2 regions of the Pseudomonas sp. P5_B3 genome follow, and region 2 is predicted to be linked to the other one. Evidence: riboswitches for the same ligand, from Rfam matches in the RefSeq annotation. Region 2 holds a riboswitch; the other holds the start of a gene.

Region 1 (13,715 bases), on a different contig from region 2:
CCAGTGGTGGTTCAACGGGCCGCCCGGCAGGTCAATCACCTTGATCGGTGGTGACTGGATCTGCGTCTCGCCACTTTCATAGTGAAAGCGCAGAAGGCGATCAGTATCGGCCACATACAGGTCATTGCCGACCAGCGTCATGCCGAAGGGGGAGTTGAGATTTTGCACAAACACCGTGCGGGTTTCCGCGACGCCATCGTGGTCCTTGTCGCGCAGCAAAGTGATGCGGTTCGCGCTGGGCACGCCGGCCCCGGCGCGCTCCATGACTTTTTTCGCGACCCAGCCGCGAATGCCTTTGCCGTCTTCGGGGTTGGGTGGTGCATTGGTTTCCGCCACCAGCACATCGCCATTGGGCAGCACATAAAGCCAGCGGGGGTGATCCAGGTCTTCGGCAAAAGCGGCCACTTGAGTGCCCGTGGCGGCGACAGGTTTTGCGCCCTGCGGCCAACCGATGGCCGGGGCGATGTTCACGGTCGGAACCAGGGTCTTGTCGGGTTCTGGTAGTCGGGGGGACGGGCCGGTGCCGTCGGAGACTTGCAGGCGAGAGGTCTCGCCACAAGCGGCGAGCCCTGTGCAGAGCGCGACAACGAGAGCGAGCGGGGGCGTGCGCATGCTGGTCTTCCCTACGAATGCCTTGTTCTAATCATAGAGAAGCGTTGTCGTGCGATGGTTCAATGCCTCAGCCGCGAGCTTCCTTGAACAGCACCGCAATGCCGGGGTGATAGTTGCCGGCTTCGTTGCGCAACTTGCGGTAGGCATAAGGGAAATACCAGGCGACCGCGCAGGTGTGTTCCTTTTGCAGGTCGTCGACCATGTCCTGGAGTTCTTCCGGCGTTGCGCCTTGCTGGGCTTTTTGCGGGGCGACGAACAGGCAGCCGAGTTTCAGGTCGCTGGCGTGGCTCAGGCGCTTCGCATCGCTGGCGATATCGAGCAGGGCCTGGGACAGGTTGAGGCTGTTGACCCGTGGCCAGCGCTGGCTGGTCTGGATGTAGGCGCGGGTTTCCGGCGAGGCGAGGAACAGGTCGGCGCGGCTGTTGCGCTCGCCTTCGTCGGTCTGTTTGCGGGTTGGTGTCTGTTGCAGCGTGACCATCTCGGCCATCCAGGCGGCGGCAGACAGCAGTCCGAGATTGGCTTTTTCGTCGTGCCAGTACGGTGTGTCGCCATCACCGCGGACGGCGTTGTAACGGTCGATGCATTCGAACCAGCGCTCAAGCACCGGGCGCAGGAATTCCAGCTTTGGATTGCTGATGATCATGCCTTGCATGGGCTCACCCTTGTTGTTGTGTTGTGAGGTTGTGGCTCTTTGATATCACTGCTGGGAGTGTGGCACAAGATTGACGTCAGTTTATTGATTGATGGCAGTCAATCGGTCGATCGCCTCCCGGCTTTAATTGACGCTCCACCCCCAACCCTCTAACCTTCGCGGCTTGTTTCAGGTGCTCTGTGGCTTGGGTCGACAGAGTGAAACAGGGAAGCCGGTGAGTGAGTCCTTCTATTGGTCGAAGGCCCGCAATTCCGGCGCTGCCCCCGCAACGGTAAATGAGTGAAAACTGTGCTGATGCCACTGTGTCGATTCGATGCGGGAAGGCGCGCAGTCTGGCCCCGCGGCCACTCATGAGCCCGGAGACCGGCCTGATTCATCCAGCGGCGTCACGGTGGGCGATGCCAGGCTTGTTGCCTTCTATTTTTGTGCCTGCCCGCCGTTATTCCTGCCTCAACGGAGAGCTCCCCCATGACTGATACCCCCGATCGTGACGAACGCCATCTGGCGCGCATGCAGCGCAAAAAAGCCGTGATCGACGAGCGCATCGCCAATTCCCCGAACGAGTGTGGCCTGCTGCTGGTGCTGACCGGCAACGGCAAGGGCAAGAGCAGTTCGGCCTTCGGCATGCTTGCCCGCGCCATGGGGCACGGCATGCAATGCGGCGTGGTGCAGTTCATCAAGGGCCGTAACAGCACGGGCGAAGAGTTGTTCTTCCGGCGCTTTCCCGAGCAGGTGCGTTTTCATGTGATGGGCGAAGGCTTTACCTGGGAAACCCAGGACCGCCAGCGCGACATCGCCGCCGCCGAAGCCGCCTGGGCGGTGTCCCGGCAACTGCTGTGCGATCCGTCCATCGGTCTGGTGGTGTTGGATGAACTGAACATCGCCCTCAAGCATGGCTACCTCGATCTCGATCAGGTGCTCAGTGACTTGCAGTCCCGGCCGCCGATGCAACACGTGGTGGTCACCGGGCGTGCCGCCAAGCCGGAAATGATCGAGATGGCTGACACCGTCACCGAAATGGGCGTGATCAAACACGCCTTCCAGGCCGGGATCAAAGCGCAGAAAGGCGTCGAATTGTGAGTCAGCCTCGACACTGTCCGGCGGTACTGATTGCCGCGCCGGCCTCTGGCCAGGGCAAGACCACCGTCACCGCGGCGCTGGCCCGATTGCATCGCAATCAGGGGCGCAAGGTCCGCGTGTTCAAGTGCGGCCCCGACTTTCTCGATCCGATGATTCTCGAGCGCGCCAGCGGTGCGCCGGTGTATCAACTGGACATGTGGATGGTTGGTGAGCAAGAAAGTCGCCGGCTGCTGTGGGAAGCCGCCGCTGAAGCAGACCTGATCCTGATCGAAGGCGTTATGGGGCTGTTCGACGGTACGCCGTCGAGCGCCGATCTGGCGCGGCATTTCGGTGTGCCGGTGCTGGGTGTGATCGATGGCACCGCCATGGCCCAGACCTTCGGCGCTTTGGCTCTGGGGCTGGCGCGTTATCAGCCGGACTTGCCGTTCGCCGGCGTGCTGGCCAATCGCGTCGGCACGCTGCGCCATGCGCAACTGCTCGAAGGCAGCCTGACTGAAGGTCTGCGCTGGTACGGCGCGCTGTCCCGGGAAACCGGGATCGAATTGCCGAGTCGGCACCTGGGGCTGGTGCAGGCCAGTGAGTTGAACGATCTCGACCTGCGCCTCGACGCGGCAGCCGATGCCCTGGCCAGCAGTTGCGAGGTCGCTCTGCCGCCGGCGGTCGAGTTCGCCGCCCCTGATGTCATCGCAGCCGCACCGCTGCTGGCCGGTGTGCGCATTGCCGTCGCCCGTGATGAAGCCTTCGCGTTCACCTACGGCGCGAGCCTGGATCTGCTGCGGGCGATGGGCGCCGAGTTGGCGTTCTTCTCGCCGATCCGCGACCGTGGGTTGCCGGAGGCGGACAGCCTGTACCTGCCGGGCGGTTACCCTGAGCTGCACCATGTCGCGCTGGCGCAAAACACCGTGATGCTCGATGCGATTCGCGCTCACCACCGGGCAGGCAAACCCTTGCTCGCCGAGTGTGGCGGCATGCTGTATCTGCTAGATTCCCTGACCGATGTCGAGGGCACTCGCGCTGAACTGGTTGGCTTGCTGGCCGGGGATGCGGTGATGCAAAAGCGTCTGGCCGCGCTGGCGTTGCAGGCGGTGGAACTGCCAGAAGGTTCGCTGCGCGGGCACACCTATCACCATTCGTTGACCACCACTGAACTGGCGCCGATTGCCCGGGGTTTGAGCCCTAACGGCGGGCGTGGAGCAGAGGCGGTCTATCGTGAGGGGCGGATGACTGCTTCTTATGTGCACTTTTATTTTCCGTCTAACCCCTCGGCGATTGCCGCGCTGTTTGCGCCTGACCAAAACCCTGTGGGAGCGGGCTTGCCCGCGAAGAGGCCATGACCGACAACGCATTCTCTGAAGCCGAACGCGCTGCGGTCTACCGCGCCATCGCCGAACGCCGCGACATGCGCCACTTCAGCGGCGGCACCGTCGAGCCCGAATTGCTGCGACGCCTGCTCGAGGCGGCACATCAGGCGCCCAGTGTCGGCCTGATGCAGCCCTGGCGCTTCATCCGCATCAGTAATCGCGCCTTGCGCGGACAAATCCAGGCCCTGGTGGAAGAAGAACGCATTCGCACCGCCGAAGCCCTCGGTGAGCGCAGCGATGAGTTCATGAAGCTCAAGGTCGAAGGCATCAACGATTGCGCCGAGGTACTGGTCGCCGCCCTGATGGACGATCGCGCGCAGCATATCTTCGGCCGCCGCACGCTGCCGGAAATGGACATGGCCTCGCTGTCCTGTGCTATCCAGAACCTGTGGCTGGCGTCCCGCGCCGAAGGGCTGGGCATGGGCTGGGTGTCGCTGTTCGAACCGCAAGCCCTGGCCGATTTGCTGAAGTTGCCACCTGGAGCCAAGCCTCTGGCCGTGCTGTGCCTGGGGCCGGTGAAGGAGTTCTATCCGGCACCGATGCTGGTGCTCGAAGGCTGGGCGCAGGCGCGTCCGCTACATGAATTGCTGTATGAAAATTATTGGGGAGTGAGTCAATGAGTGTGGCGTTGTTGAGTGTCGCCGCGGTTGCGCTGGATGCGCTGCTGGGCGAACCCAAACGCTGGCATCCGCTGGTGGCGTTCGGCCGTTTTGCCGAGCGCATCGAGCAACGCTTCAATGGTGGCGGTCGCGGCTGGCGCAGTCATGGCGTCACTGCGTGGGTGATTGCCGTGTTGCCGCTGACATTGCTGGTCACGGCATTCTCCTGGGCGCCTTATGTCGGCTGGATCGTCGAGATTCTCGCGCTCTATTGCGCCCTCGGTATGCGCAGCCTCGGTGAGCACGTCACGCCTGTGGCCAAGGCATTGCGCGGCGATGATCTTGATGAAGCGCGCAAACGCGTGAGTTATCTGGTCAGCCGTAAAACCAGTGATCTGGATAAAACCGAAGTCGCCCGTGCCGCCACCGAGTCGGTGCTGGAGAACGGCAGCGACGCAGTGTTCGCGGCGTTGTTCTGGTTTGCCGTGGCGGGTGCGCCGGGCGTGGTGCTCTACCGCCTGAGCAATACCCTGGATGCGATGTGGGGCTATCGCAATGAGCGCTTCGAACGGTTTGGCTGGGCGGCGGCGAAGGTCGACGACGTGCTCAATTACATTCCTGCGCGCCTGGTGGCACTGACTTACGCGCTGCTGGGTAAAACCCGGCTGGCGTTGAAATGCTGGCGCACCCAGGGCCCGACCTGGGACAGCCCGAACGCTGGCCCGGTGATGGCGGCAGGGGCGGGTGCCCTTGGCGTCGAATTGGGCGGAGCGGCGATTTATCACGGCGAACTGCATCAGCGTCCACAGTTGGGCGAAGGTGTGCCGGCGGATGCCGACTCCATTGACCGAGGCTGGCAATTGGTCCAGCGCGGGGTATGGTTATGGCTGCTGATTCTCTGCCTGGGGGCCGAATTTTATGCTTGAGCACGGTGGGCGATTGCGCAAGGCGGCGCTCGAATACGGCATAGAGGAAGCCGACTGGCTGGACCTGTCGACGGGCCTTGCGCCCTGGCCGTTCCCGGTGCCGGATATTCCGCTGCGGGCCTGGGCTCGTTTGCCGGAAGCGGACGATGGCCTGGAGCAAGCCGCCTGTGATTACTACGGCACCTTGCAGGCATTGCCGGTGGCCGGCTCGCAAATGGCAATCCAGCTGCTGCCGCGATTGCGTCGGGCAGGCAAGGTCGGCGTGCTGTCGCCGTGTTATGCCGAGCACGCTGAAGCGTGGCGTCGTAACGGCTACATCGTGCGTGAAGTGCTGGAGCACGAAGTCGACTTCTTTATCGACAGTTTCGATGTGCTGGTGGTGGTCAACCCGAATAACCCCACAGGCCTGAGCCTCACCCCCAGTCGCCTGCTCGACTGGCACGCGCGGCTGGCCCAGCGCGGTGGCTGGCTGGTGGTGGACGAAGCGTTCATGGATAACACGCCGCAACTGAGCCTGGCGCCGTTTGCCCATCAAGTCGGGTTGATCGTCCTGCGCTCCTTCGGCAAGTTTTTCGGCCTGGCCGGTGTGCGCCTGGGGTTTGTGCTGGCCGAGCGCAAGTTGCTCAAGTTGCTGGCTGAACAAGTGGGGCCGTGGGCCGTGAGCGGGGCAACCCGGGTAGTGGGCCAGGCCTGCCTGCGCGATACCGAAGGGCAGACGCGGCAACGGGTGCGCGCGGATGAGGCCAGCGAGCGCCTTGCGTCGATGCTGGAACAACAAGGGTTCCAGCCTCAGGGCGGTTGTGCGCTGTTCCAGTGGCTGATCACCGAGCGCGCCGAAGAACTGCAGGAATTCATGGCCCGGCGCGGCATTCTCCTGCGATTGTTCACGCACAACAGCAGCCTGCGATTCGGCTTGCCCGGTGACGAAGCCGCCTGGGTGCGACTGGCGCAGGCATTCGAAGATTTCGCCAAGGAAAACCAATGACCACGCTGATGGTGCAGGGCACCACATCGGATGCCGGTAAAAGCACGCTGGTGACCGCGCTGTGCCGTTGGGCCACGCGCCAGGGCGTCAGGGTGGTGCCGTTCAAGCCGCAGAACATGGCACTCAACAGTGCGGTGACCGCCGACGGTGGCGAGATTGGCCGCGCCCAGGCGGTCCAAGCCCAGGCCGCGAACCTTGAGCCGCACACCGACATGAATCCGGTGCTGCTCAAGCCCAACAGTGACACCGGTGCCCAAGTGATCGTCCATGGCCGCGCCGTCACCACCATGAACGCCGTCGCCTATCACGACTACAAGACCATCGCCCTGCAAGCGGTGTTGGCCTCCCACGAGCGCTTGAGCGCGGCGTATCCGCTGGTGATGGTCGAGGGCGCAGGCTCGCCGGCGGAAATCAATTTGCGGGCAGGTGACATCGCCAACATGGGCTTCGCCGAAGCGGTGGATTGCCCGGTGCTGCTGATTGCCGATATCAATCGCGGCGGGGTTTTCGCCCACCTGGTAGGCACCCTCGAACTGCTGTCGCCGAGCGAACAGGCGCGGGTCAAAGGCTTCATCATCAATCGTTTTCGTGGTGATATCGCGTTGCTGCAACCCGGTCTCGACTGGCTCGAAGAGCGCACCGGCAAACCGGTGATTGGCGTGCTGCCGTACGTGATGGACCTGCACCTGGAGGCCGAGGACGGCATCGATCAGCGCCAGGCCGATAAGGCTGAACAGGTGCTGAAGGTGGTGGTGCCGGTGCTGCCGCGCATCAGCAACCACACCGACTTCGATCCGCTGCGCCTGCATCCGCAAGTGGACCTGCAATTCATCGGCCCTGGCCAAGCCATTCCACCCGCCGATCTGATCATCCTTCCCGGCTCGAAAAGCGTGCGCAGCGACCTCGCGTACCTGCGGGCCAACGGCTGGGACACCGCCATCACCCGGCATCTGCGTTACGGCGGGAAACTCCTGGGAATTTGTGGCGGCCTGCAGATGCTCGGTGAGCAGGTGCATGACCCGCTGGGTCTCGAAGGTGCACCGGGATCCAGTGCCGGTTTGGGGCTGCTGGCGTTCCAGACCCAGCTCGAACAAGAGAAGCAGTTGCGTAATGTGCGTGGTCGCCTGGCGCTGGAAGATGCGCCGGTGGCGGGCTATGAAATTCATGCCGGCGTGACCACCGGACCGGCGCTGGAAAATGCTGCCGTGCAACTGGATGACGGTCGCTGTGATGGTGCGCAAAGTGTTGACGGGCAGATTTTCGGCACCTACCTGCACGGGCTGTTCGAATCGCCGGCGGCGTGCAGTGCGCTGCTGCGCTGGGCGGGTTTGCAGGAGGTGCAGGACGTGGATTACCACGCCTTGCGCGAGCGTGATATCGAACGACTGGCGGATCTGGTGGAGAAGCATCTGGATACCGGGCTGTTGCGACAGCTCTGCGGGATTTGAGGCGCCTGTCATGGCCTCATCGCGGGCAAGCCCGCTCCTACAGTTGATCTGCGTCGATCATAGATATTGGGTACACCTCATAACCCTGTAGGAGCGGGCTTGCCCGCGAAGGGGGCCGTCGCCTCCCTGAAGATTTCAAGGAAATAACCATGCTCCAACTGATCCTCGGCGGCGCCCGCTCCGGCAAGAGTCGCCTGGCTGAAAAACTCGCCATCGACAGCGCGCTGGCCGTGACCTACATCGCCACCAGCCAGCCACTCGATGGAGAAATGAGCGAGCGGGTGGCCCATCACCGCGCCCGTCGTCCTGCCGAATGGGCATTGATCGAAGAGCCGGTGGAACTGGCTCGGGTGCTGCGAGAGTCCGCCCGCGCCGACCGCTGCCTGCTGGTGGATTGCCTGACTCTGTGGCTGACCAACCTGCTGATGCTCGACGATGCCGCGCGCTTGCAAACCGAGCGCGATGCCTTGCTGGACTGCCTGGCGTCGCTGCCGGGTGAAATCATTTTTGTCAGCAACGAGACCGGAATGGGTGTCGTGCCGCTGGGCGAATTGACTCGCCTCTATGTCGATGAAGCCGGTTGGCTGCATCAAGCTCTGGCTGAGCGCTGTCAGCGTGTCGTCCTGACCGTCGCCGGCCTGCCCCTGACTTTGAAAGGAACTGCGTTATGACTCAATCCTGGTGGCTGAACCCGTGCAAGCCGGTCGATACCCAAGCGGTCGAACAGGCGCAGGCGCGGCAGCAGCAACTGACCAAACCCGCCGGCTCCCTCGGTCAGCTGGAATTGGTGGCGGTGCAACTGGCGGGGTTGCAGGGACGGGTCAAGCCGAGTCTGGATCAGGTATGGATCGCGATTTTTGCCGGCGACCATGGTGTGGTCGCTGAGGGGGTGTCGGCGTTTCCTCAGGAAGTGACCGGGCAGATGCTGCACAACTTTGTCAGTGGCGGTGCGGCGATCAGCGTATTGGCGCGGCAGTTGGGCGCTTCCCTCGAGGTGGTTGACCTTGGCACGGTAACGCCGTCGCTGAGCCTGCCGGGCGTGCGTCACCTGAACGTCGGCCCGGGCACGGCAAACTTTGTACAGGGGGCGGCCATGACCCAGGCCCAGGGGCAACTCGCCCTGCAAGCCGGTCGTGACAGCGTGCAGCGGGCCATCGCCAGCGGTGCGCAGTTGTTTATCGGTGGCGAAATGGGCATCGGCAACACCACCGCCGCCAGCGCCCTGGCGTGCGCGCTGCTCGATTGCCCGGTGGTGCATCTGACCGGGCCTGGCACCGGGCTTAATGCCGAAGGTGTCAGCCACAAAGCGCAGGTGATCGAGCGCGCCCTGGCATTGCATGGCGCGCAGCGTGGCGACGCCTTGCAGACCCTGTTCAACCTCGGCGGTTTTGAGATCGCCGCGCTGGTCGGTGCCTATCTCGCCTGTGCCCAGGAGGGTGTCGCGGTGCTGGTGGACGGTTTCATTTGCAGTGTCGCGGCGCTGGTTGCGGTGCGCTTGAATCCAGAGTGTCGTCAGTGGCTGTTGTTCGGTCATCGCGGCGCCGAGCCAGGGCATCGTCATGTGCTGGAAACCCTGAACGCGCAGCCGTTGCTCGATCTCGGCCTGCGGCTTGGCGAAGGCAGTGGCGCGGCATTGGCTGTGCCGCTGCTGCGCCTGGCGTGCGACCTGCACGGTCAGATGGCGACCTTCGCCGAAGCCGCCGTGGCAGATCGTCCGGCATGACCTTGCGCGTGGATCTGTTGCGTCACGGTGAAACTGAACTCGGCGGCGGCTTGCGTGGCAGCATCGATGATGCGTTGACCGATTTGGGCTGGGCGCAGATGCGCGCCGCCGTGGTCGGACAAGGCCCGTGGGACCGGCTGGTCAGTTCGCCGTTAAAGCGTTGTGCACGCTTTGCCGAGGAGCTCGGTGCGCAATTGGGCGTGCCGGTGCAACTGGACAAAGACCTGCAAGAGTTGCATTTCGGCGCTTGGGAAGGGCAGAACGCGGCGGCGTTGATGGAAACCGACGCGCAGGCGCTGGGTTTGTTCTGGGCCGATCCTTATTCGTTCACGCCGCCTCAGGGTGAGCCGGTTGCAGACTTTTCGGCACGGGTGCTGGCAGCGCTGGAGCGCTTGCATGCGACCTGTACCGGTGAGCGCATTCTGCTGATCAGCCATGGCGGAGTGATGCGTCTGTTGCTGGCACAAGCGCGAGGGCTGCCGCGAGAGCAACTGCTCAACGTTGAGATCGGGCATGGCGCGCTGTTTTCGCTGACAGTGGAGCCTGCGGGCCTGTTGAAGGAAGTGCTCTGACCATGCTGCCATTCTGGATCGCCCTGCAATTTCTCAGCAGCCTGCCGATACGCCTGCCCGGCATGCCTGAGCCCCGGGAGCTGGGGCGGTCGCTGCTGTTTTATCCGTTGGTGGGATTGCTGTTTGGCGCGATTCTGTGGGCAGTCAACTGGCTGTTACTGGGCACGCCGATGTTGTTGCACGCGGCGCTGTTGCTGAGCGTTTGGGTGCTGCTCAGTGGCGGATTGCATCTCGATGGCTTGGCGGACAGCGCCGATGCCTGGCTCGGCGGTTTTGGCGACCGTGAGCGTACGCTGACCATCATGAAAGACCCGCGCAGCGGGCCGATCGCCGTGGTGACGCTGGTGCTGGTGTTGTTGCTCAAGTTCACCGCGCTGCTGGCGCTGATCGAACAGCCGCATTCGCTGGCATTGATCATCGTGCCGTTGATCGGTCGCAGCGCATTGCTCGGTTTGTTCCTGACTACGCCCTATGTGCGTGCCGGTGGCCTGGGCCAGGCATTGGCCGACCATCTTCCGCGTTCGGCGGGCAGACAGGTGTTGGCGGTCAGTGCACTGGCCTGTGTGTTGATCGCAGGCGTCAGCGGTGCGCTGGCGGTGGTGTTGGCAGTGCTGGGGTTTGTCTCGCTGCGCCAGGTGATGTTGCGGCGGCTGGGTGGAACGACGGGCGATACGGCAGGTGCAATGCTGGAGTTGCTGGAGGTAGGGGTGTTGGTTGGATTGGCATTAGCCTTAGCGCCGTAGTGGTGAATGTTCCGGCCTCTTCGCGAGCAGGCTCGCTCCCACAGGGTTTCAGTTTTGTTGACACAATAGTGGGCACACCGAAAATCTCTGTGGGAGCGAGCCTGCTCGCGAAAGCGATTTTCGGGACACCGCCTGATCACTGAACAAACTCCATGTCACTTGATTTAACCGACTCGCGGGTATATACACGCACCATGCTCGATTCCCAATGTTTATGCATCAACCTGCGTCGCGCCGCCCGTGGCGTCAGCAGGCATTACGACGGCGCTCTCGACGGCTTCGGGATCAACGTTGCGCAGTATTCTTTGCTGTGCAACCTGCAGCGTCTGGATCACCCGAGCATCTCAACCCTGGCCGAGGCCATGGGCCTGGATCGCAGCACCCTGGGTCGCAATTTACGGGTGCTGGAGGGTGACGGCCTGGTGACGCTGGTCGAGGGCGAGGACATGCGTAACCGCATCGTCCTGTTGACCGAGGCCGGGGCAGAGCGTCTGAAGGCTGCCTTGCCGGCCTGGGAAGCCGCACAGCAGCGTTTGATCGATCGCCTGGGGGCCGAGAAGCGCGAAATCTTACTGAAGCTGCTGGATGAACTGGCATGATGCCGGTTTTTTCGATCTTAAGCGGGTATATACCCGCTACCGGAGAACAACAATGACATCGATGTGGCGTACATGCGGCTGGGTTCTGTTGGGGAGTGCGCTGATCCTTGCGTTGTCTCTGGGGGTTCGACATGGCTTCGGGCTGTTTCTGGCACCGATGAGTGCCGAGTTCGGCTGGGGCCGTGAAGTCTTTGCCTTCGCCATCGCCCTGCAGAACCTGATCTGGGGCCTGGCTCAGCCATTCACCGGCGCGCTGGCCGACCGCTTCGGCGCGGCGAAAGTGGTGCTGATCGGAGGCGTCCTGTACGCGGCCGGGCTGATTTGCATGGGGCTCTCCGACTCGGCGGTGACCTTGTCCCTGAGTGCCGGTCTGCTGATCGGCATCGGACTGTCCGGTACGTCGTTCTCGGTGATTCTGGGTGTAGTCGGCCGCGCGGTGCCGCCGGAAAAACGCAGCATGGGCATGGGGATCGCCAGTGCGGCCGGTTCGTTCGGCCAGTTCGCGATGTTGCCCGGCACCCTCGGTTTGATCGGATGGCTTGGCTGGTCCGCGGCGCTGCTGGTGCTGGGCTTGCTGGTGGCGTTGATCGTGCCGCTGGTGAGTATGCTCAAGGACAAGCCGCTGCCCGTCCTGGGCCACGAACAGACCCTTGGCGAAGCACTGCGCGAAGCCTGCTCCCACTCCGGATTCTGGCTGCTGGCGTTCGGCTTTTTTGTGTGCGGGTTCCAGGTGGTGTTCATCGGTGTGCACTTGCCGGCCTATCTGGTGGATCAGCATCTTCCGGCGACGGTCGGCACCACGGTGCTGGCGCTGATCGGCCTGTTCAACATTTTCGGCACCTACACAGCAGGATGGCTTGGCGGGCGCATGTCCAAGCCGCGTTTGCTCACCGGTTTGTATTTGCTGCGGGCGGTGGTCATTGCGTTGTTCCTGTGGGCGCCGGTGACCACCACCACGGCCTATTTGTTCGGCATGGCCATGGGCTTTTTGTGGCTGTCGACGGTGCCGTTGACCAACGGTACGGTGGCGACCTTGTTTGGCGTGCGAAACCTGTCCATGCTCGGTGGGATTGTTTTCCTGTTTCACCAGCTCGGTTCGTTCCTGGGCGGCTGGCTGGGTGGCGTGGTGTACGACCGTACCGGCAGCTATGACTTGATCTGGCAGGTCGCGATTCTCCTGAGCCTGTTGGCCGCCGCCCTGAACTGGCCGGTGCGTGAACGGCCGGTGGCGCGCCTGCAAACACAAATGAGTGCGATATGAACAGTCTCTGGCCGCGGATCGCTGTAGCCGCCGTATGCGCCTTATTGCTGGCGTTGTCGTGGTGGGGCTGGCATCAGGGCGGGCTGGCGCTTTTGCAGTTGGGCATGGGGACTTGCTAGCGCGATGGCGGGGCGAGTAACGTCTAACCCTGACGATTGCTCAAGGATTTCCCGACATGCTGATGCGCTGGCTGGCAGTTCCCGCATTACTGGTCGCGTTTACCGGGTTGGCTCACGCGGCGGACTGCCCGGATCTTTTGCAAGGCTCGTTGCCCAAGCTGCGTGCCAAGGAATCCATCGATTTGTGCCAGCGCTTCGCTGGTAAGCCGTTGGTGGTGGTCAATACCGCAAGCTTCTGTGGCTTTGCTCCGCAGTTCAAAGGCCTTGAGGCGCTGAACCAGCGCTTCAAGGGTCAAGGGCTGGAGGTGATTGGCGTTCCGTCCAATGACTTCAAGCAGGAGTCGAAGGACGGTGCCGAGACCGCCAAGGTCTGCTACGTCAATTATGGCGTGACCTTCACCATGACCGAGCCGCAAAAGGTTCGCGGCGAAGAGGCGACGCACTTGTTCAAAGTCCTCGCCAGTCAATCCAGCGCGCCGAAGTGGAATTTCTACAAGTATGTGGTGGATCGCCAGGGCAAGGTGATCGCCAACTTCTCCAGCCTGACCAAGCCGGATGATCCCGAATTCATCGCTGCGGTGGAAAAAGCCCTGGCTTCGCCACCGCTCGTGTCGACCCCCTGATGTAGGAGCGAGCCTGCTCGCGATGGACGCGAACGATGACGCGTGCTTTCAGGATGTACGAGACGCCTTGAGGTTTTCGCGAGCATTCGAGCGTCGACCGGTTGTTCCTACAAATGAAAAGCCCCGCTTCCATGAGGAGAGCGGGGCTTTTTTGATTCCGATGGCGAGCGGTTCAGGCTCGCCGGGAATCATCAGAAGCGGTAGGTCGCACCGACACCGAAACCGTTGGCGCTGTTTTCGTACTTGGCGCTGTAACTGTCTACCAGGTTGGAGCGATCCACCTTGACAGCTTCTTCCTTCAGGTAGGAGTAGGCGACGTCGATGGTCAGATCATCGGTGACGTTGTAGCCGGCGCCAAGGCTGAAGATTGTGCGGTCACCTGTAGGAATACGTGGGGATCGGTCGGTATTGT
Region 2 (17,212 bases):
AGGTGCAGTTCGGCGCTGTTGACCACCTGTTCGGCACAATGACCTTCCAGTACGGCGGCAGGCACCAGGGAGCCGGCATAAATGATCACCGGACAGCTGCGAATCAGCCGCTGGCCCTTGACGGTAATCAGTTCGGGGTCGCCGGGACCTGCGCCAATGAAGTAGACGGTCATCGTCGGTTCCTGTGGGGAAAAAGGGACTGAGCAGGGCTTCAGATGAAGAGTGTTCATGATCGAAGGCGGGGATTATCGGTTTTTTACGCAGCGCCGGCCAATGCCAAGGTTGCCTGAGCATATTTTTGTCGTGGAATCAGCAGTTTTGCCGGGGCCTGGGCCAGTTGTTCCGCCAGGGCCAGTGCGGCGCTTTCCGCCACGCCGTAGCAACCGGTGCGTTCAAACGCTATTTGCGATTGATGACTGAGTTGCGGTTCATATGCGGCCAGTTGTTCACTGCTGAAATACATCAACTCCAGGCCAAGCTGCTGAGCCAGTTCGATTAGCGCAGGTTCGTCACGCTTCGAGTCGATGCTGGCCAGGGCCTTGATTTCATGACGAGCAATCTGGTGCGCCTCCAGTGCCTGATCGAGCAGCGCCAGCAACGTGCTGACGGGGCAGCCCCGTTGGCAGCCCAGGCCGACCACCAGGGTCGGTGCTGTGCTGACGTCAGTCATGCGTGGTATTGTCCATCGCTTTTACGACGGAACAACCAGGCGCTGATCAGGCCCAGGGCCAGCCAGAACGCCACGTTGGTCAGTTGCGAAGCGACTTTGAACTGGGTTTCCAGCGCCTCTGGAGCGAGCATCGAATGCACTTGCGGTTGCGGTGCGCCAATCACATGAGGAACGGCAAGGATTGCCACACCGAGGACTTTCATCAGCCAGTGACGGCTGAATACGATCAGGGCGATACCGACGGCGGTGGAGGCGGCGGTGCCGATCCACCACAGTTGCCGTTGTGCCAGATCGGCTGCGGCAGTGCCGGGCAATTCAGGTGGCAGGCCGAGCGTCGGTGCGAGCACGAACGTCGCATAACCGGCCAGGCCCCAGAGCAGGCCCTGGGAGGTTTTGGTCGGCGCACGCAAGGTGTACAGGCCGGCGAGCATCAGGGCGAAACCGACCGCTACCACCAGATTGCCGCCGGTGGTCGACAGCACGCGCTGCCAGCCGTCTTCCGGCTCCCAGGCTTGCGCATCGTGAGTGTGGGCAGCCATCGCACCGTCGGCGTGCTCATGCATTTCAACAGCGGCCGGTTCGGCTTTTTCGTAAGTCTCGGCCTGCAATATCAGCGGAGCGACCCAGAAGCTTTGCAGCAGGGTCAGCAGCAGGGCGGCCAGCAGCCCGGTGAAACCTGCGGTTTGCGCAATACGCTTGATCATGTCGACAGCTCTCAATGGCACGGGAACGCGGAGCTGTGACGGGTATCGTGGGCGGCGTTGTGCACTGCTTCGATGTGCGAGAAACCGGCGAAATACACCAGGCACGCACCCAGGATCGACGCGCAGACGGCGGCGCTCAGACGTTGGGTCAGGGTTGAGGTGGTGCTCGCGGATGTGTGTTCGGCGCTGCTGATGATCGACATGGCGTTTCCCTCTGGTCTGTCAGCGGGGAATAAGAGCGCATGCAAACCCCCGCACGACCAGCCGCGCAGAGGTTCAAACAGCGCCCGCCCACCGCGGGTTTGTTGGTTCAGTGATCGTACTGGTCACTTTGTGTTGCGGGCCGGTCTCCGGGCTCACGAGGGGCGCAGGCGTTTGCCTGATCCTGCAAGCGCCACCTTCCCATGCCGTAGTGGCACAGTGGATCTGACGCTTCGCTCGCTTACCGTTGCGGGGGCAGCACCGGACTGACATGGCTTAAGAGTAAAGCACATGATTCACCGGTTTCCCGTTTCACCCTGTGAAGGGCACCCGTAACAAAGCGTGTAGGAGAGCATGGGCGGGGGCTGGGCGTCAATTGGCAAGGGTTCTCAACTCGCAACCGGGTCGACCCAATCGCGAGCAAGCTCGCTCCCACATTTGACCGCATGCTCCTGACAGAACTCGATCCCCTGTGGGAGCGAGCTTGCTCGCGATGGCGTCATTTCAGGCACTAGAGACCTCAGCATGAACATTGACCCGCCCCAAGACCATGCGTAGCCTTGCGCTTTCGAGGTTCTTCGGCGTTTGTCGAAGCTAAGAAGGGAACGCGGTCGATGCCGCGGCTGCCCCCGCAACTGTGAACGGTGATGTTCGTTGCCACGCCACTGCTGACTCAATCCATGAGGCCGGCGGGAAGGCGCAGCGAATGCCAGGCTCAAGGCCGGCGCACCGTCAGCCAGGAGACCTGCCTCGTTACAGATTCTCAATTTCAACCGGGCGGGGTGATCCGGTGGCGAACTCTTCAGGCACGCGCGTCCGCGTTGCCGGTCGTCGTCCCGTATGCCCGCCACCTAAGCCATAGGGCATCCGATGAAAACACTGTCCAAACTCCCTGTCACCATCGTCACTGGCTTTCTTGGCTCGGGCAAGACCACGCTGCTGCGCCACATGCTCGACAACGCCCAGGGTCGCCGCATCGCGGTGATCGTCAACGAATTCGGTGAGTTGGGCATCGACGGCGAAATCCTCAAGCAATGCTCCATCGGTTGCACCGAAGAAGAAGCCAAAGGCCGTGTCTATGAACTGGCCAACGGCTGCCTGTGCTGCACGGTTCAGGAAGAATTCTTCCCGGTGATGCGCGAACTGGTGGCCCGTCGCGGCGATCTCGACCATATCCTCATCGAAACGTCCGGCCTGGCGCTGCCCAAGCCGCTGGTGCAAGCCTTCCAGTGGCCGGAAATCCGCAGTGCCTGCACGGTGGATGCAGTGATCACCGTGGTCGACAGCCCGGCCGTCGCCGCCGGCACCTTCGCCGCGTTCCCGGATCAGGTCGACGCCCAGCGCAAACTCGACCCGAACCTGGACCACGAATCGCCGCTGCACGAACTGTTCGCCGACCAACTGGCCAGCGCTGACCTGGTGATCCTCAACAAAACCGACCTGATCAACCCGGCGGACCTGGCCCGTGTGCGCCTGGAAGTCGCCGAGGAATTGCCGCCAGCGGTGAAAATCGTCGAAGCCAGCAGCGGTCGCCTGCCGCTGGACGTGCTGATCGGCCTGGGTGCCGGCTCCGAAGAGCACATCGACAGCCGTCACAGCCACCACGACCATCATCACGATGGCGACGACGATCATGATGACCACGATCACGACGCCTTCGATTCGATCTCCATCGAACTGCCGCAAGCCGATGAAAGCCTGCTGATGGACGCGCTGACCCAACTGGTGGTCCAGCACGGCATCTTGCGAGTCAAAGGCTTCGCCGCCGTTCCGAACAAACCGATGCGCCTGCTGATCCAGGGCGTGGGCACACGTTTCGACAAGCACTTCGACCGCCAGTGGGGTGCTGAAGAAGCGCGAGTCACCCGTCTGGTGCTGATCGGCCAGGAACTGGATGCCACGGTTCTCGAAGCGCAATTGCGCGCCGCGCTCAGCGTGTAAGCCATGCACCTGCTCAGGACCCAGCCCGGCGGTTTCGTGTCGGATGACAACATTGCCGACCTTGGACAAACCCCCGCCGAGCTGGTGATCCTGTGCAGCGGCGACTCCAGCCTGGCGCTGCTCGCCGAAGCGGCGCAGCAATTGCCCGACGATTACCCGAGCGTGCGCCTGGCCAACCCGATGCAGGTGCAGAACCATGCCTCGGTCGATTTGTACGTCGATGAAGTGCTGCGTCACGCAAAGGTGATCCTGATTTCGCTGCACGGCGGTATCGCCTATTGGCGTTACGGCATCGAGCGCCTGGTCGAACTGTCGCAGCGCGGCGTGCAGGTGATTCTGGTGCCGGGCGATGATCGTCCGGACCCGGAGCTCAGCGACCTGAGCACCGTCGGCGCCGAGGACCGCGACCGGCTCTGGCAGTTTCTGCGCCAGGGCGGCATGGGCAACGCCCTCGATTTCTTCCGCTGCCTGGCCAACCGCTGGCTGGCCCGTGATTACACCTGGGGCGAGCCGCAGACCCTGCCACGCACGGCGATTTACCATCCGCACAAACACGCAGCCGCGCTGAGCGACTGGCAGGCCGGCTGGCACGCCGATCAACCGGTGGCGGCGGTGCTGTTCTACCGCTCGCACTTGCAGGCGGCGAACACTGCTTTTATTGATGTTTTTTGCCAGCGCCTGCAGGCGGCGGGGTTGAATCCGTTGCCGATTGCGCTGGCCAGCCTGAAAGAGCCCGGTTGTCTTACCGTGGTCGAGGACTGGCTGGATGAGACCAGCGTCTCGGTGATCTTGAACACCACCGGCTTCGCCCAATCCAGTCCTGAAGCACCCCATCTACGGCCGTTTCGCCGCAATATTCCGGTGATCCAGGCGATTTGCGCCCAGGACAACGAGCCCGGTTGGCGCGCCAGCGAACAGGGGCTTGGCCCCCGTGACCTGGCGATGCACATAGCCTTGCCTGAGCTGGACGGACGCATCATCAGCCGCCCGATCAGTTTCAAGGACCTGGCGTGGCGCAGTGAGCGCAGTCAGTCGGATGTGGTGTGCTACCGGGCCCAACCTGAGCGTATGGATTTCGTTGCCGAACTGGCCCGGCGCTGGGTCGATCTGGCGCGGGTGCCCAATGCAGAAAAACGCATTGCCTTGATTCTCGCCAATTACCCGACCCGCGACGGCCGCATCGGTAACGGCGTCGGCCTAGACACCCCGGCAGCCGCGCTGAATATTCTGCGGGCGCTGCATGCCGAAGGTTATCCGTTGCCGGCTGAGTTGCCGGACAGCGGCACAGCATTGATCCAGCAGTTGCTGGGCGGCGTCAGCAACGATCTCGATACCCTTGACCTGCGTCCGTGCCAGCAGAGCCTGGGGATGGATGATTATCTGGCGATGTTCAATGCACTGCCCGAAGCCAATCGCGCGGCGGTGCTCGAACGTTGGGGCGCACCGGAAAACGACCCCATGTGCCGCAGCGCACGGATGATGATCGCCGGCCTGCGCTTCGGCCTGACCTTCGTCGGCATTCAACCGGCCCGGGGTTACCAGGTCGACCCGAGCGCGGTGTATCACGACCCGGACCTGGTCCCGCCCCACGGTTACCTGGCGTTTTACTTCTGGCTGCGCAACACCTACGGCGCCCACGGCGTGATCCACGTCGGCAAGCACGGCAACCTCGAATGGCTGCCGGGCAAAGGCGTGGGGCTCTCGGAAAACTGCTGGCCGGATGCACTGCTCGGGCCGTTGCCGAACATCTATCCGTTCATCGTCAACGACCCGGGTGAGGGCGCCCAGGCCAAGCGGCGCACCCAGGCGGTGATCATCGATCACCTGATGCCACCGCTGACCCGCGCCGAAACCTACGGCCCGCTGCGCAACCTCGAGCTGTTGGCCGACGAATATTACGAAGCGCAGTTGCTCGATCCGCGCCGCGCCCGCGAGTTGCAGCGCGACATCCTGCAACTGGTGCGCGACACGCACATCGACCGTGAACTGCAACTGGAGGAGCAGCTCGACGGCGATGCCGATGCAGCGATCTGGTTGCCGCGACTCGACACTTATCTGTGCGACTTGAAAGAGTCGCAGATCCGCGATGGCCTGCATGTGTTCGGCGAGTCGCCCACCGGTCGTTTGCGTATCGATACGTTGCTCGCGTTGTTGCGTATTCCACGGGGCGATGGCCGGGGCGCGCAGTCGAGTCTGCTGCGGGCACTGGCCAAGGCTTTCGAACTGGGTTTCGACCCGCTCGATTGTGCGCTGGCCGAACCGTGGACAGGGCCGCGCCCCGAGGCTCTTGAGAACATCAGCGAAGAGACCTGGCGTACGGCGGGCGATACCCGCGAACGCCTGGAGTTGTTCGCCGCGCAGTTGATTTCGGACGTTTTGAATAGCACCTGTAGGAGCGAGCCTGCTCGCGATGGTGTGTCAGCCACATTGATGTTAACTGATACACCATCGCGAGCAGGTCGGAACGCCGCACCGTCGCTCCTACAGGGGGCAGGCTGGGCAGAGGTGAGCGCCATTATCGATGGCCTGCGCGAGGTGGTCGCCCCGCGTCTGGACGCCTGCGGTCCGGCGGAAATGTGCGGTCTGCTAGACGCCCTTGGCGGTCGCTTCGTCCCGGCCGGTCCCAGCGGCGCGCCGAGTCGTGGGCGTCTGGACGTGCTGCCCACCGGGCGCAATTTTTACTCGGTGGACGTGCGCAACCTGCCGACCACCACGGCGTGGCGCATCGGTTTCCAGTCGGCCAACCTGATCCTCGAACGGCACCTGCAAGACCACGGCGATCATTTGCGCCAGCTCGGTCTGTCGGTGTGGGGCACCGCGACCATGCGTACCGGCGGCGATGACATCGCCCAGGCGATGGCGTTGATGGGCGTGCGCCCGGTCTGGGCGACCGGCAGCCAGCGGGTCGATGATTTCGAGATTCTGCCGCTGAGTTTGCTTGACCGTCCGCGGGTGGACGTGACCTTGCGTGTTTCCGGGTTCTTCCGCGATGCCTTTGCCAATCTGATTCGCTTGTTCGACGCGGCGGTGCAAGCGGTGGCCGACCTCGATGAGCCGGACGACCTCAATCCGCTGGCGGCCAAGGTGCGCGCCGAGCGTGCAGCTTTGCTGCAGACGGGGCTCGATGAAGACGCGGCGCGACGTCAGGCCGGCTGGCGGATTTTCGGCGCCAAGCCCGGTGCCTACGGCGCAGGGGTGCAGGGTGCCATCGATGGTCGCCTGTGGCAGAGCCGCGAGGATTTGGCCGAGGTTTACCTCAACTGGGGCAGCTATGCTTACGGCGGTTCCGACGAAGGCACCGCCGCCCGCGAACAGTTCAGCCAGCGCCTGAGCCAGGTACAGGCGGTGCTGCAAAACCAGGATAACCGCGAGCATGATTTGCTCGACTCCAACGATTACTACCAGTTCCAGGGCGGTATGCTCGCAGCGGTGGAAAGCCTGAAAGGCGAGGCCGCGGCCAGTTATCATGGCGATCACAGCCAACCGGACCTGCCGAAGATTCGCACCTTGAAGGAAGAGCTGAACCGGGTGATCCGTTCCCGGGCCGCCAATCCGAAGTGGCTCGAAGGCGTTAAGCGTCACGGCTACAAAGGTGCGTTCGAAATGGCCGCGACGGTCGATAACCTGTTCGCCTTCGACGCCACCACGCAGTTGATTGATGATCACCAGTACGCCTTGCTGGCGGATGCCTATTTGCTCGATCCGGACACTCGGGATTTTGTCCGTGAACACAATCCCCATGCCTTGCGCGACATGACCGAGCGCATGCTCGAGGCGCAACAGCGCGGGATGTGGAAGGAGCCCGGTGAGTACCGAGAGGCGCTGGAGAATTTGTTGCTGGATATAGAAGAAGACAGCTGACGCACTTAAACCTGTGGGAGCGAGCTTGCTCCGGGCGGCGTTCCGACGATGACATTCGTTCAGTCGACAAAAATGTTGCCTGACATTCCGCCATCGCGAGCAAGCTCGCTCCCACAGGGATTGGGGCGCCGGTGAGATCACCGACCATGACTGAGATAAAACAATGACCGACACCCCGCACTTTCCCCTCTCCGCCGTGGTCGGTGCCGACGACTTGAAGCTGGCCCTGTACCTGACCGCCATCGACCCGAAAATCGGCGGCGTGCTGATCGAAGGCCCGCGGGGCATGGCCAAGTCGACCCTGGCCCGCGGTCTGGCGGACCTGCTGGCCAGCGGTCAGTTCGTCACATTGCCATTGGGTGCCACCGAGGAGCGCCTGGTCGGCACCCTTGATCTCGATGCGGCGCTGGGCGAAGGGCGCGCACAGTTTTCCCCCGGCGTACTGGCCAAGGCTGATGGTGGCGTGCTCTATGTCGACGAGGTCAATCTGTTGCCTGATCACCTCGTTGACCTGCTGCTCGATGTGGCTGCCAGCGGCACCAATCTGGTGGAGCGTGACGGCATTTCCCATCGGCATTCGGCGAAATTCGTGCTGATTGGCACCATGAACCCGGAAGAGGGTGAACTGCGCCCGCAACTGCTGGACCGTTTCGGCTTGAACGTCGCCCTCGGAGGCCACACCGCGCCCGTCGAGCGAGGTCAGATCATCCGTCGTCGCCTGGATTTCGACAGTGATCCGCAAGGTTTCTGTGCCGAATGGGAGTCGGCGCAGGCGTCTTTGCGCGAACGTTGCCAGAACGCACGCAATGCACTGGCAAGCATTCCCCTCGACGACCAGGCGCTGGCACAGATTACCGAACGCTGCTTTGCCGCGGGCGTCGATGGCTTGCGCGCCGACCTGGTCTGGCTGCGTGCCGCACGGGCTCATGCCGCCTGGCGCGGGGCGAAGGCCATCGCCGAGGAAGATATCGACGCCGTCGCCGAGTTCGCCTTGCGCCATCGTCGTCGCGAGCACTCAGCACCGGCTCCTGCGCAATCCCAAGCGGCGCAACCCTGCGCGCCGCAGAACGCCAATCCCGGCGAAGGGCAGGGCCAGTGGGGCGAATTGCCCGCCCAGGCGCTGGCGGTCGGCGCACGACGTGAAGTGCCGAGCTGGCCAAAAAAGCCCTAGGCATTCGCCCTCGCTCAGACGCGGGGGCGAATGCCAGACCCCGGGCCGGGCGGCTGGACCACGGCAAACAGGGCAAGCGTCATGCAGCACGTAGCGGTTCGATCAACTGGCCAGGCACCTTGCTTAATGGTCGGCCCCGTCAGCGTGCTGATCTGTTGTATCAACTGCGCACCCGTTCGCCCCATGAACTGTGGCTGGTGATTGTCGATGCGTCGGCTTCGACCCGCCGTCATCAGGCGTTGAGTGATGCCAAAGGCTTGCTGGCGCAGCTGTTCGATGATGCCTACCGCCAACGTGCGCGCCTGGCGTTGCTGACCGCCAGCGGCTCGGTGCCCAAGTGGCAGGTGCAAGGGTTGAAGGCTTCCAACGGTTTGCGCCATTGGCTCGATGGGCTCGGCGCAGGTGGTGGAACGCCGTTGCTGGCGGCGCTGGGTGAGGCGAGGCACTGGCTGACCGCGCGGCAAAAACGCTTTCCGGCGGAACAGCAAAGACTTTTATTGGTGACCGATGGGCGGCTGAAGGACTGGTCCATACTGCCGGCAATCGAATGCCCAGGTCTGGTGATCGACATCGAACGCGGGCCGATTCGTCTTGGGCGCAGCAAAGTTTTGGCTGCGCAGCTGCAATCGGATTATCGACATATGGACGAGCTGCTTCCAGGCTGAGCATTGCGCTGTCTGTGCTCGCGAAGGCATCAATCCGGTTTCGGGTCGTCAGGGTAAAAAATTCATCGACGATCTATGCTCACCGGGCAAATCCATCACAGGAGTGAACCATGCGTATCCTGGCCGTCAATGAACAGGGCGATTTTCGCGTCAAGGCTTACGCCGGCACCAATGGCGTGCTGTTGGCCATGGACCTGGCCGAATCCCGTCGCATTGGCCTGTTGGGTTTTGCCATTGAAAAACAGCAGGGCAGCAAACCCTGGATGTTTCTGTTCAATAGCCTGACGTTCCCGGACAAGGACCATACCTTCCCCCAGTTTCACGCCACGCCCAGCGATATCGCACCGTTACAGAAATTCCGCTGGGCCGATTACGCGGTCAATCCGGGGATGACGATCCATTATCGGGTCTACCCGGTCTACGGCAGCCACAATGCGCCACAACTGGGTGAGTGCCTGGAGGTAACGGTCACCTCCGACGATGGCCATCCCGGCAACCAAAGTGTCAACTTCAACCGCGCAGTAGCCGCCAGTCAGGCGTTCGAGCGCAAGTTTCCCGATCTCGATGCACTCATTGGCAAAAGGAACAAGCTGCCCATCGAAGCCTGGCCCGAAGCCCCGCGTAGATGGTTGGAGAACGGTTTGCTCGGGCGCTTGTTGGGGTTTATCGCGCGTGCTGTCGATGGCCAGTGGGCGCTGGATATCGCCATCTATGAGTACCAGTTACAGGTGATAGTCGACGCAGTGGAGGCTGCGCTGGAACGCGGCGTGAAAGTTCGCGTCCTTTATCACGCGCAACCGGGCGAAGACACTACCGCCTTGAACGAGGTCAGCCTGAAAAATATCCCCCAGGCGAACAAACGCGGGCGGGTCACCCACAATATCTTTCACAACAAGTTTATGGTCTTGAGTCGGCTCGACGCAGCGGGGCAGCATCAACCCGAAGCGGTACTCTGCGGCAGTACCAACTTCACCCCCAACGGTGTTTACCGTCAGGCCAACGTGGTGCATGTGCTGGACGATACGCGGCTCAGTACCCGTTATCTGCAAACCTTCGAGCAGGTCTGGAGCACGCCGGCAGATGTCGGCGCCACGCGGCAATGGATCACGCAGCACAACCCGATGGATCCGACGCAGGCACTTTTCGCCGGGTTCTCGCCGCGCTCGGGCGGGGGTGACCTGGATGAGTTCGTCTCGATCATCAATGCCGCGAAAAAGGACGTGCTGTTCGTCACTGCGTTCGCCTTGCCCGATGCCATCCTCAACGCCTTGCTCGGCTTGCCCCATGACGACATCCTGCGCTATGGCCTGCAAAACACCGCCAGCGAAATCACCGGGTTTCATGCCGACCGTACCGCTGAATTCACCACCGTTGCCCTGCTCGACAAAGGGCTGGAAGGCTGGCTCCAGGAAAGCAGGGAGGGTCAGAAGGGCAATATCCTGGTGCACACCAAAGCCATCGTCACTGACTTCACCAGTGATGCGCCGACGATCATAAGCGGTAGCCACAACCTCAGCGACGCAGCCAGCAACGGCAATGACGAAAACTATCTGATCATTCGCGGCGATACCGATCTGGCAGACCGTTATGGCCTGGAGTTGCTGCGGTTCTACGAGCATTACCGCTTTCGCTATTTCGCGAAAAAACTTGCGCTCAAGCAGGTCCAGCCGTTGGCGACGGATAACAGCTGGACTGATCACTATTACCGCGCGGGGGATCTACGGATGTTGTCGCGACTGCGGTTTACCGGCCAATAGCGATCCATCAGTCCGCGCTCATGGCCCGGCGATACTGACGCGTGCGTTTGGCGATGTATAACTGATCAATAATCAACGCCAACAACGCCGAAACCTTGGGTCGGGTGGTGCGCCCACGGCTCAAGCGATGCAGCTGGAACTTGACCACCGCCATGTTCGCCAACGCCGCCAGGGGCTTGCGCTTCCAGCGGATCGGCGGCAGCTGCGGATGAATGTCCCGGCCTTCGCGCCAGTGCTTGACCAGGTGCGGTTCCACGGCCAGCGCGGTGCCGATGCCGGCCATGGCGATGCCGCTGTCGAGGACCTGTTCGACGATTGCCAAACGCCGGATCCCGCCCGTCACCATCACCGGCATCCGCGCTACGCTGGCCAGTTCACCGGCCATTTCCAGAAAGTACGCCTCCCGCGCCAGGGTCCGGCCGTCGCGCGCTTCGCCTTGCATGGCCGGTGCTTCGTAACTGCCGCCGGAGAGTTCCAGCAGGTCGATCGGTTGTTCGTTGAGCCACTGGATTACCTGCCGTGCATCATCGGCATCGAAACCGCCGCGCTGGAAGTCCGCTGAGTTGAGTTTTACTGACACACAGAATTGCGGCGACACCGCCTGGCGAACCGCCGCGACGACGGACAACAGCAGGCGCGCACGATTTTCCAGCGAACCGCCCCATTGATCAGTGCGCCGATTGGTGAGCGGCGAAAGGAACTGGCTGATCAGGTAGCCGTGGGCGGCGTGGACCTGCACCCCGGTAAAGCCGGCTTTCTCCGCCAGTGCGGCGCTGGTGGCGAAGCGTCGGATCACCTCCTGGATGTCGTCCTCGTTCATGGGTTTGGGTTCGGCGAACATCTTCGAAAACTGACCGAGATCCAGCGCAACCGCCGATGGCGCCAAGGCCTGCTGGCCGAGGTTGGCCATGGTCTGGCGGCCAGGATGGTTGAGCTGCACCCAGAAGTGCGCACCGCCGGCCCGGCCGACACTTGCCCACTGGCGGAAGCGTTCCAGATGGCGCTCGTCTTCCAGCGCTACACCGCCGGGGCCGGTCATGGCGCGGCGGTCGATCATCACATTGCCGGTCAGCAACAAGCCGGCTTCGCCCTCGGCCCAGGCCTGATAGAGGCGCAACAGCGCTTGGTCGGGCACCTGATCGGTATTGGCGAGGTTCTCTTCCATCGCGGCTTTGGCAATGCGATTGCCGATGATCTGGCCGTTGGGCAGATTCAAGATCTGGAAGGGCGACATGCTTGACTCCTCGAAGTGATGAGCAGAGGCTAAGCTTAAAGTTAACTTTAATGTCAAGCGAATAAATGAGGCCCCTATGAAGATTGGGGAATTGGCACAGTTGAGTGGGTTGACCGCCTCGCGCATCCGTTTTTACGAGTCTCAGGGATTGATCCGCCAGGTCGAGCGCTCTGCCAACGGTTATCGGCGTTACTCGCAACAGGCGCTGCAAACCCTGCAACTCATCCAGTGCGCACAACAAGCGGGTTTCAGCCTGGAAGAACTCAAGCAGTTACTGCCGGATAATGTGACGGGCGCGTTCAAGCACGATGAGTTGATGGCCGGCCTGCATCGCAAGATCGAGCAGATCGAAGAAATGCAACGGCACCTGGCCCATAGCAAGGCGCAGTTGCTGGGCTGGATCGACACCATTCAGGCCAGGCCCGAAGGCATGAGCTGCGATGAAAATGCCGAACGGGTGATGACGTCATTCAAGCATTAGGTCAGCCATGGGACATGGGGGCAGGCCTGCTCGCGGATTGGATGGATCGGTTCATAAGCCCAGCCGGCACCGATCTTTTCAACATTTCGTCTTCAATGGTTCTGTACATCGCCGACCTCGTTTTTGTGCTGGTTGTCGAGAATCGCCTTACCCCATGGTCGATAGCGCAGGGAGAAAACCGACGTAGGGTGGCAGCCCGACGAGGTTGATTGCGGGGGCATCGGTTCGGCACGGAAAGGTTGCCCGGCAGCACTGACTTGCCGGAAGGCTTCCCTGACGATGCCGATGGAGCAGGGCAGTGCATTGGCGTAGCCGTTGCGAACCACGGGTGGCAAGCGTCCAGTGCCGGCTCCGTCCTGCCACCATACCTGGATTCCGGCGTTGGCCACTTCGCCCAGCCACTGGCCATTCACCTGTGGCGCAAGTTTACCGACGCTGAATACGCTGATGTGCAGCGGCGCGTCGAGCTTGCCAGCGAAATCCTTGAGTTGGCGTTGCAGGGTTTGCCGACGATCGAGCGGTAGAAAGTGCGAGTCATCCAGTTCCATGGGTAAATACCAGCCGCTGACCGGGAGTTTCCAGTCCTTGCGCAACGTCTGCTGCCGGGCCAGCGACAGCCCCAGTTGCGCCTGCCAGTAGGTCGCCAGCCCGGCACTGTCCAGCTCATCGATGCGCTGGTAATAGGCCGGGTCCATGCGCAGGCCCAGCACCAGTTTCAAGCCTTGGGCCTGGGCCAGTTTCAGGCTGGTCGCGAGCCAGCCGTTGGCGCCGCCGAAGTCCGAGTCACCGTAGGCCGTCCACTGCACGATCACCGTGTGCGCGCCTTGGCGCGCAGTGTCCTGCCAGATTCGCTGCCATTGCGCCTGGCTCAGGTTGGCATCGACATTGAGCGGCTGATAGAAAATCCGTTCGTCGGCATGGGTCGCCGTGGCGCCCAACAGCAGGCACACAGCCAAAAGAAGTCGCTTCATCAGAAATTCAACTCCACGCCCACCAGCACGCCGTTACCGCCGTCATACAGATTGCCGCCCAACGCTTGTTGATACTCGGTGCGCACCGTCAGGTGCGCGCGATAGGCATTGTAAATGTCATCGTTGAACCACCATTGCCAACGCAGGCCCAGACCGGTGCGCAGATCCTGGCGCCAGTCGTTGCTCGGGTCCTGGCTGGCGAATTCGAGGAAACCGTACGGCATGATCGTTTGCGCGCCGTTGAACGGCAGCTTCCAGGTGTGACCCTGTTGGAAGCGCGACAGCCATTGATGGTCGCCGGCCTTGGTCCACCACGCCGCGTCGAGGTAGAGGAAGCGCTCCTCCCAATCGCTTTCATCGACCCGCCAATCGTTGCGGAATCGACCCTGATCAAGGAACGACGCCGTTGACCGCAGCAGGTAGTCGGTGGTGGTGTGGCCATCATCGCGGTGATCCTCGGTCTGATCGGATACCTTGTCGGGGACCAGCATTTGGCCGAGGCTCAGGCCATGGTTGTCCTGGTCGTCGAACTGGCTTTGTTTGTAGATCTCGCCATAGAAGTTGATGTTGGCGGTGCCCCAGGGCTTGTAGCGCAGGCCGACGCCGGTACCCAGGGATTCGGCATAGCTCGATCGGCCCACGCCGCCAAGCAACACACGGCCATAGACCGACTGCGTGCTGCCAGCGCGGCTGGGTTCATCGCCCAATGCGTGGTCCCACATGGCCAGTTGCACGTTCTGTGAAGTGGAGCGTCGCTGCGTGCCAGTGCTGTCGTCGGGGCGCACGAAGTCGTTGGTCGATATCCCGGCCGGCGACCAGGTACTGGCGATGGTGACTGAGTCGCGACGGGACAGGCTTTCATGAGCGCGACGCTGGCGATAGCGCCGTGCCTCCATGCTGCCTTCTTCGTCATCGGCGGCCACCGGGCTCTGCTCCAGGTCGATCACGCGTTCCAGTTCCTTGCGCGCCGAGGCGCTGTTCTCGACCTCGTCATAACGCCAGGCCAGGGTTTCGCCGAGGCGATAGTCTTCCGGGAAATCCTGGGTGGCGCGTTGCAGATACGGGATGGAGCGGGCGCGTTCCGCCTTGGTCTCGGCACTGGCCAGGCGCACGCCGTAGTCGGCACGATAACGGGGATTGTCCGGTTCGCGCCGCGCCGCTTCGGCCAGCCATTCGGTACTTTGTTGCAGGTCGCCGGCCTTTTGCGCAGTGACCGAAGCCGCATAGTAATGCTCGGCATCGGGTACCAGCTGCAGGGCGGAACGCTGGCGTTGCAGCGCGAGGGTGTGATCGCCCTGGGCATCGGCAATCGCCGCGCCCAACGTCCACTCATTGGCACCACGGGTGCGGCTTAGTTGCCAGTAGCGTTCGGCTGTTTGCGTGGCGCCGATATTCAGGGCGCCGCGGCTGGCGGTGAGGCGGGCATTGTCGCTGAGTTCGGCATCCGGAATGCTGCGCCAGATGGCGAGGGCACCGGCCGAGTCTCCGGCAGCCTCCAGGGCGTAGGCGAGTGGCAGGCGAGTGTTCTGGTCACCCATTTTTTCGGCGCTCTGGTAATACACCACCGCTTCGCCGGGGCGCTCGGGCATTGCACAACGGCCGAGGGCGCGGTAGTCGCCCGCGGCTTGCGGTTGATCGCCAATCGCCTGTTGAACCGCGCCGCACTGGCCGTTTTCCGCCAGTTGCGCCAGCAACTGCCCGCGAGTGGCGGGGTCGACGAGGTTGAGCAACGAAACGATGCGTCGCTGTTGCGCTGGGGTCGGTGTCGACGCGGCATACAACCCCGCCAACCGTTGCAGCAGGGGCGTCGGCAGCTTGCCGCCGTGGCGGTCGAAGGCGCTCTCGAGCAATTGCTGCGCATGTTCGCGCTGGCCGGCTTTCAGCGCCAGGTAGGTCGCCTGATTGAGCGAATCGAGGTTGCCGGTCTGCTGGTAATGCCGCTCCCAGAATGCCGCCGCCTCGGTATCGTGATCCGATGCCTGGAGCAGTTCAGCGCGGCGTTTGACCACGTCGGCGGTCTGCGGCTGGCTGGCGAGGTAGGCCATGACTTTGTCGCTGCGGCCTTCCTCCTGCCAGACGTCGAGCAGGTGTTCGCGGCGTCGCGTGTCCCAGGGCTCCGGCAGACGGGTCGTTTGCAGCAGGTCGGTGGCTTGCAGGCGCTGGGCGAGGACCAGCCACGCTTGCGGATTTTCTTCGGGCTGGCAACCTTTCAACTGGGTCAGTGCCGCTTGCGGATCGCGACGCGACAGCCAGTCGGCGGTCTCCAGGCACGGCCGCTGCAACTCACCACTCAAGCGTTGTACCGTGGCGCTGTCGCCGGTTTGCCGCGCCAGTTCCCACAGACGCTGGCGTTGCGCCGGATTGGCAAGATCGGCGGGCGGCAGCGATTGCATCCAGCGCTGCGCCTGCTGGACCTGGCCCATGGCAATCGCTCGGTCAACCATGGCCAGTCGGGTCTTGCGCGCGGCTTCCGGGCTTGGCGCCGTTTGCAGCAATTGCTGCAAAGGTTGCTCGTCGAGGCGTTGCACGTAGGCGTTGGCCAGGCGTTGCCAGCTTTGGGCATCGAGTTGTTGTTTTGCGGCCAGGGGCGCGAGTTCCTTGATGGTGCTATCCCAATCGTGCAATTGCTCGGACCAATTGGCCCGGGCCTGTTGCAGCGCTTGCTCATCACCCTTGGGTGGCAGTTGCGCCAGCCAGTCATGGGCCGAGGCCGCGCCACCGCGCTTGGCCAGGCTGGCGCTGTAGGCCTGCCATAGGCGCACCCGCTGTTCCAGATTGCTGGAGGCTATCCATTGCTCCACCTGTTTTCTGTCCGGCGGATCCTGTTCGATCCAGGCCAGGCGCAGGTTGAGCAGGGCTTCGCTGTTGGCCGGGGTATCCTGCAGCGCTTGCACGGCGTCTTCGTAGCGTTGCTGCTTGACCAGCGATTGCACCAGCAGTGCCCGTGCTTCATCATTTCCTGGCACTTGGCTCAGCAGGTGACGCATCAGCCGTTCGACTTCCTTCCAGTTGCCGTTTTTCGCTTCGCGGTAACTGCGGTCCATATAGGGGTAACTGCGGAACTGATCGAAATCGGTCAAGGGTTCGGCTTGCACCCACGTCGGCGTGTTCAGGCAGAGCAACAGGCTACTGGCCATCAAGGTCTGACGATGGACAGGCTTCATGCGGCCTCCCGGGCAATGCAGTAGGCAGCGTGCTGCTCGCTCGCCTGATCGACCAAGGCCTGTTCGAGAATTTCCTGTGTAATCATGCCGCGTTCAATCAAGTGTTCACCTAAAGCCATTCTTTCCGCATCGAAATCGATCAGCGCCTGATTGAACAGGGTTGGCGGCACCATGCCGCGTACTTGCAACAGATTGCCCAGCAATACCTGGTGATGGCTGACGCGCTCGATCAGGTCTTCGTCGTCCTGATTTTTTTCGAGCACCTCAAGCATCTGATGTACTTCTTCGTTTTGACGAGGGCTGGCGTACCAGTAGCGGATCCCCAGCGTCACCCGGCCTTGTGGGGCAAGGCGGCAACGCACCGGGCGCTTCAGTTGACGGCTGATGGCTCC

Evidence for each region. Region 2 has a riboswitch for cobalamin ahead of cobW (cobalamin biosynthesis protein CobW). Riboswitches for the same ligand answer to the same signal wherever they lie in the genome.
Region 1: linked by a shared signal. The riboswitch ahead of cobO (cob(I)yrinic acid a,c-diamide adenosyltransferase) and the one ahead of cobW (cobalamin biosynthesis protein CobW) in region 2 are both predicted to bind cobalamin.

The regions. Positions count from the first base shown of each region.
Region 1 covers NZ_JBFULI010000024.1:61,152-74,866, reverse strand. Annotated here, with positions in the region: gene AC1DRN_RS15755 (PQQ-dependent sugar dehydrogenase) at 1-612, opposite strand, end outside; gene AC1DRN_RS15750 (hypothetical protein) at 680-1,264, opposite strand; cobalamin riboswitch at 1,418-1,650, shown strand; gene cobO (cob(I)yrinic acid a,c-diamide adenosyltransferase) at 1,733-2,344, shown strand; gene AC1DRN_RS15740 (cobyrinic acid a,c-diamide synthase CobB) at 2,341-3,678, shown strand; gene bluB (5,6-dimethylbenzimidazole synthase) at 3,675-4,325, shown strand; gene cbiB (adenosylcobinamide-phosphate synthase CbiB) at 4,322-5,230, shown strand; gene cobD (threonine-phosphate decarboxylase CobD) at 5,223-6,215, shown strand; gene AC1DRN_RS15720 (cobyric acid synthase) at 6,212-7,663, shown strand; gene cobU (bifunctional adenosylcobinamide kinase/adenosylcobinamide-phosphate guanylyltransferase) at 7,813-8,334, shown strand; gene cobT (nicotinate-nucleotide--dimethylbenzimidazole phosphoribosyltransferase) at 8,331-9,386, shown strand; gene cobC (alpha-ribazole phosphatase family protein) at 9,383-9,958, shown strand; gene AC1DRN_RS15700 (adenosylcobinamide-GDP ribazoletransferase) at 9,961-10,701, shown strand; gene AC1DRN_RS15695 (MarR family winged helix-turn-helix transcriptional regulator) at 10,896-11,300, shown strand; gene AC1DRN_RS15690 (MFS transporter) at 11,353-12,561, shown strand; gene AC1DRN_RS15685 (hypothetical protein) at 12,558-12,680, shown strand; gene AC1DRN_RS15680 (glutathione peroxidase) at 12,737-13,303, shown strand; gene AC1DRN_RS15675 (OmpP1/FadL family transporter) at 13,495-13,715, opposite strand, start outside.
Region 2 covers NZ_JBFULI010000009.1:128,159-145,370, reverse strand. Annotated here, with positions in the region: gene cobM (precorrin-4 C(11)-methyltransferase) at 1-173, opposite strand, end outside; gene AC1DRN_RS08650 (cobalamin biosynthesis protein) at 257-670, opposite strand; gene AC1DRN_RS08645 (CbtA family protein) at 667-1,374, opposite strand; gene AC1DRN_RS08640 (CbtB domain-containing protein) at 1,386-1,577, opposite strand; cobalamin riboswitch at 1,699-1,924, opposite strand; cobalamin riboswitch at 2,130-2,342, shown strand; gene cobW (cobalamin biosynthesis protein CobW) at 2,446-3,516, shown strand; gene cobN (cobaltochelatase subunit CobN) at 3,520-7,377, shown strand; gene AC1DRN_RS08625 (magnesium chelatase ATPase subunit I) at 7,541-8,548, shown strand; gene AC1DRN_RS08620 (vWA domain-containing protein) at 8,668-9,213, shown strand; gene AC1DRN_RS08615 (phospholipase D-like domain-containing protein) at 9,324-10,970, shown strand; gene AC1DRN_RS08610 (NADH:flavin oxidoreductase/NADH oxidase family protein) at 10,978-12,204, opposite strand; gene AC1DRN_RS08605 (MerR family transcriptional regulator) at 12,281-12,685, shown strand; gene AC1DRN_RS08600 (DUF4434 family protein) at 12,778-13,656, opposite strand; gene AC1DRN_RS08595 (NfrA family protein) at 13,656-16,820, opposite strand; gene nfrB (cyclic di-3',5'-guanylate-activated glycosyltransferase NfrB) at 16,817-17,212, opposite strand, start outside.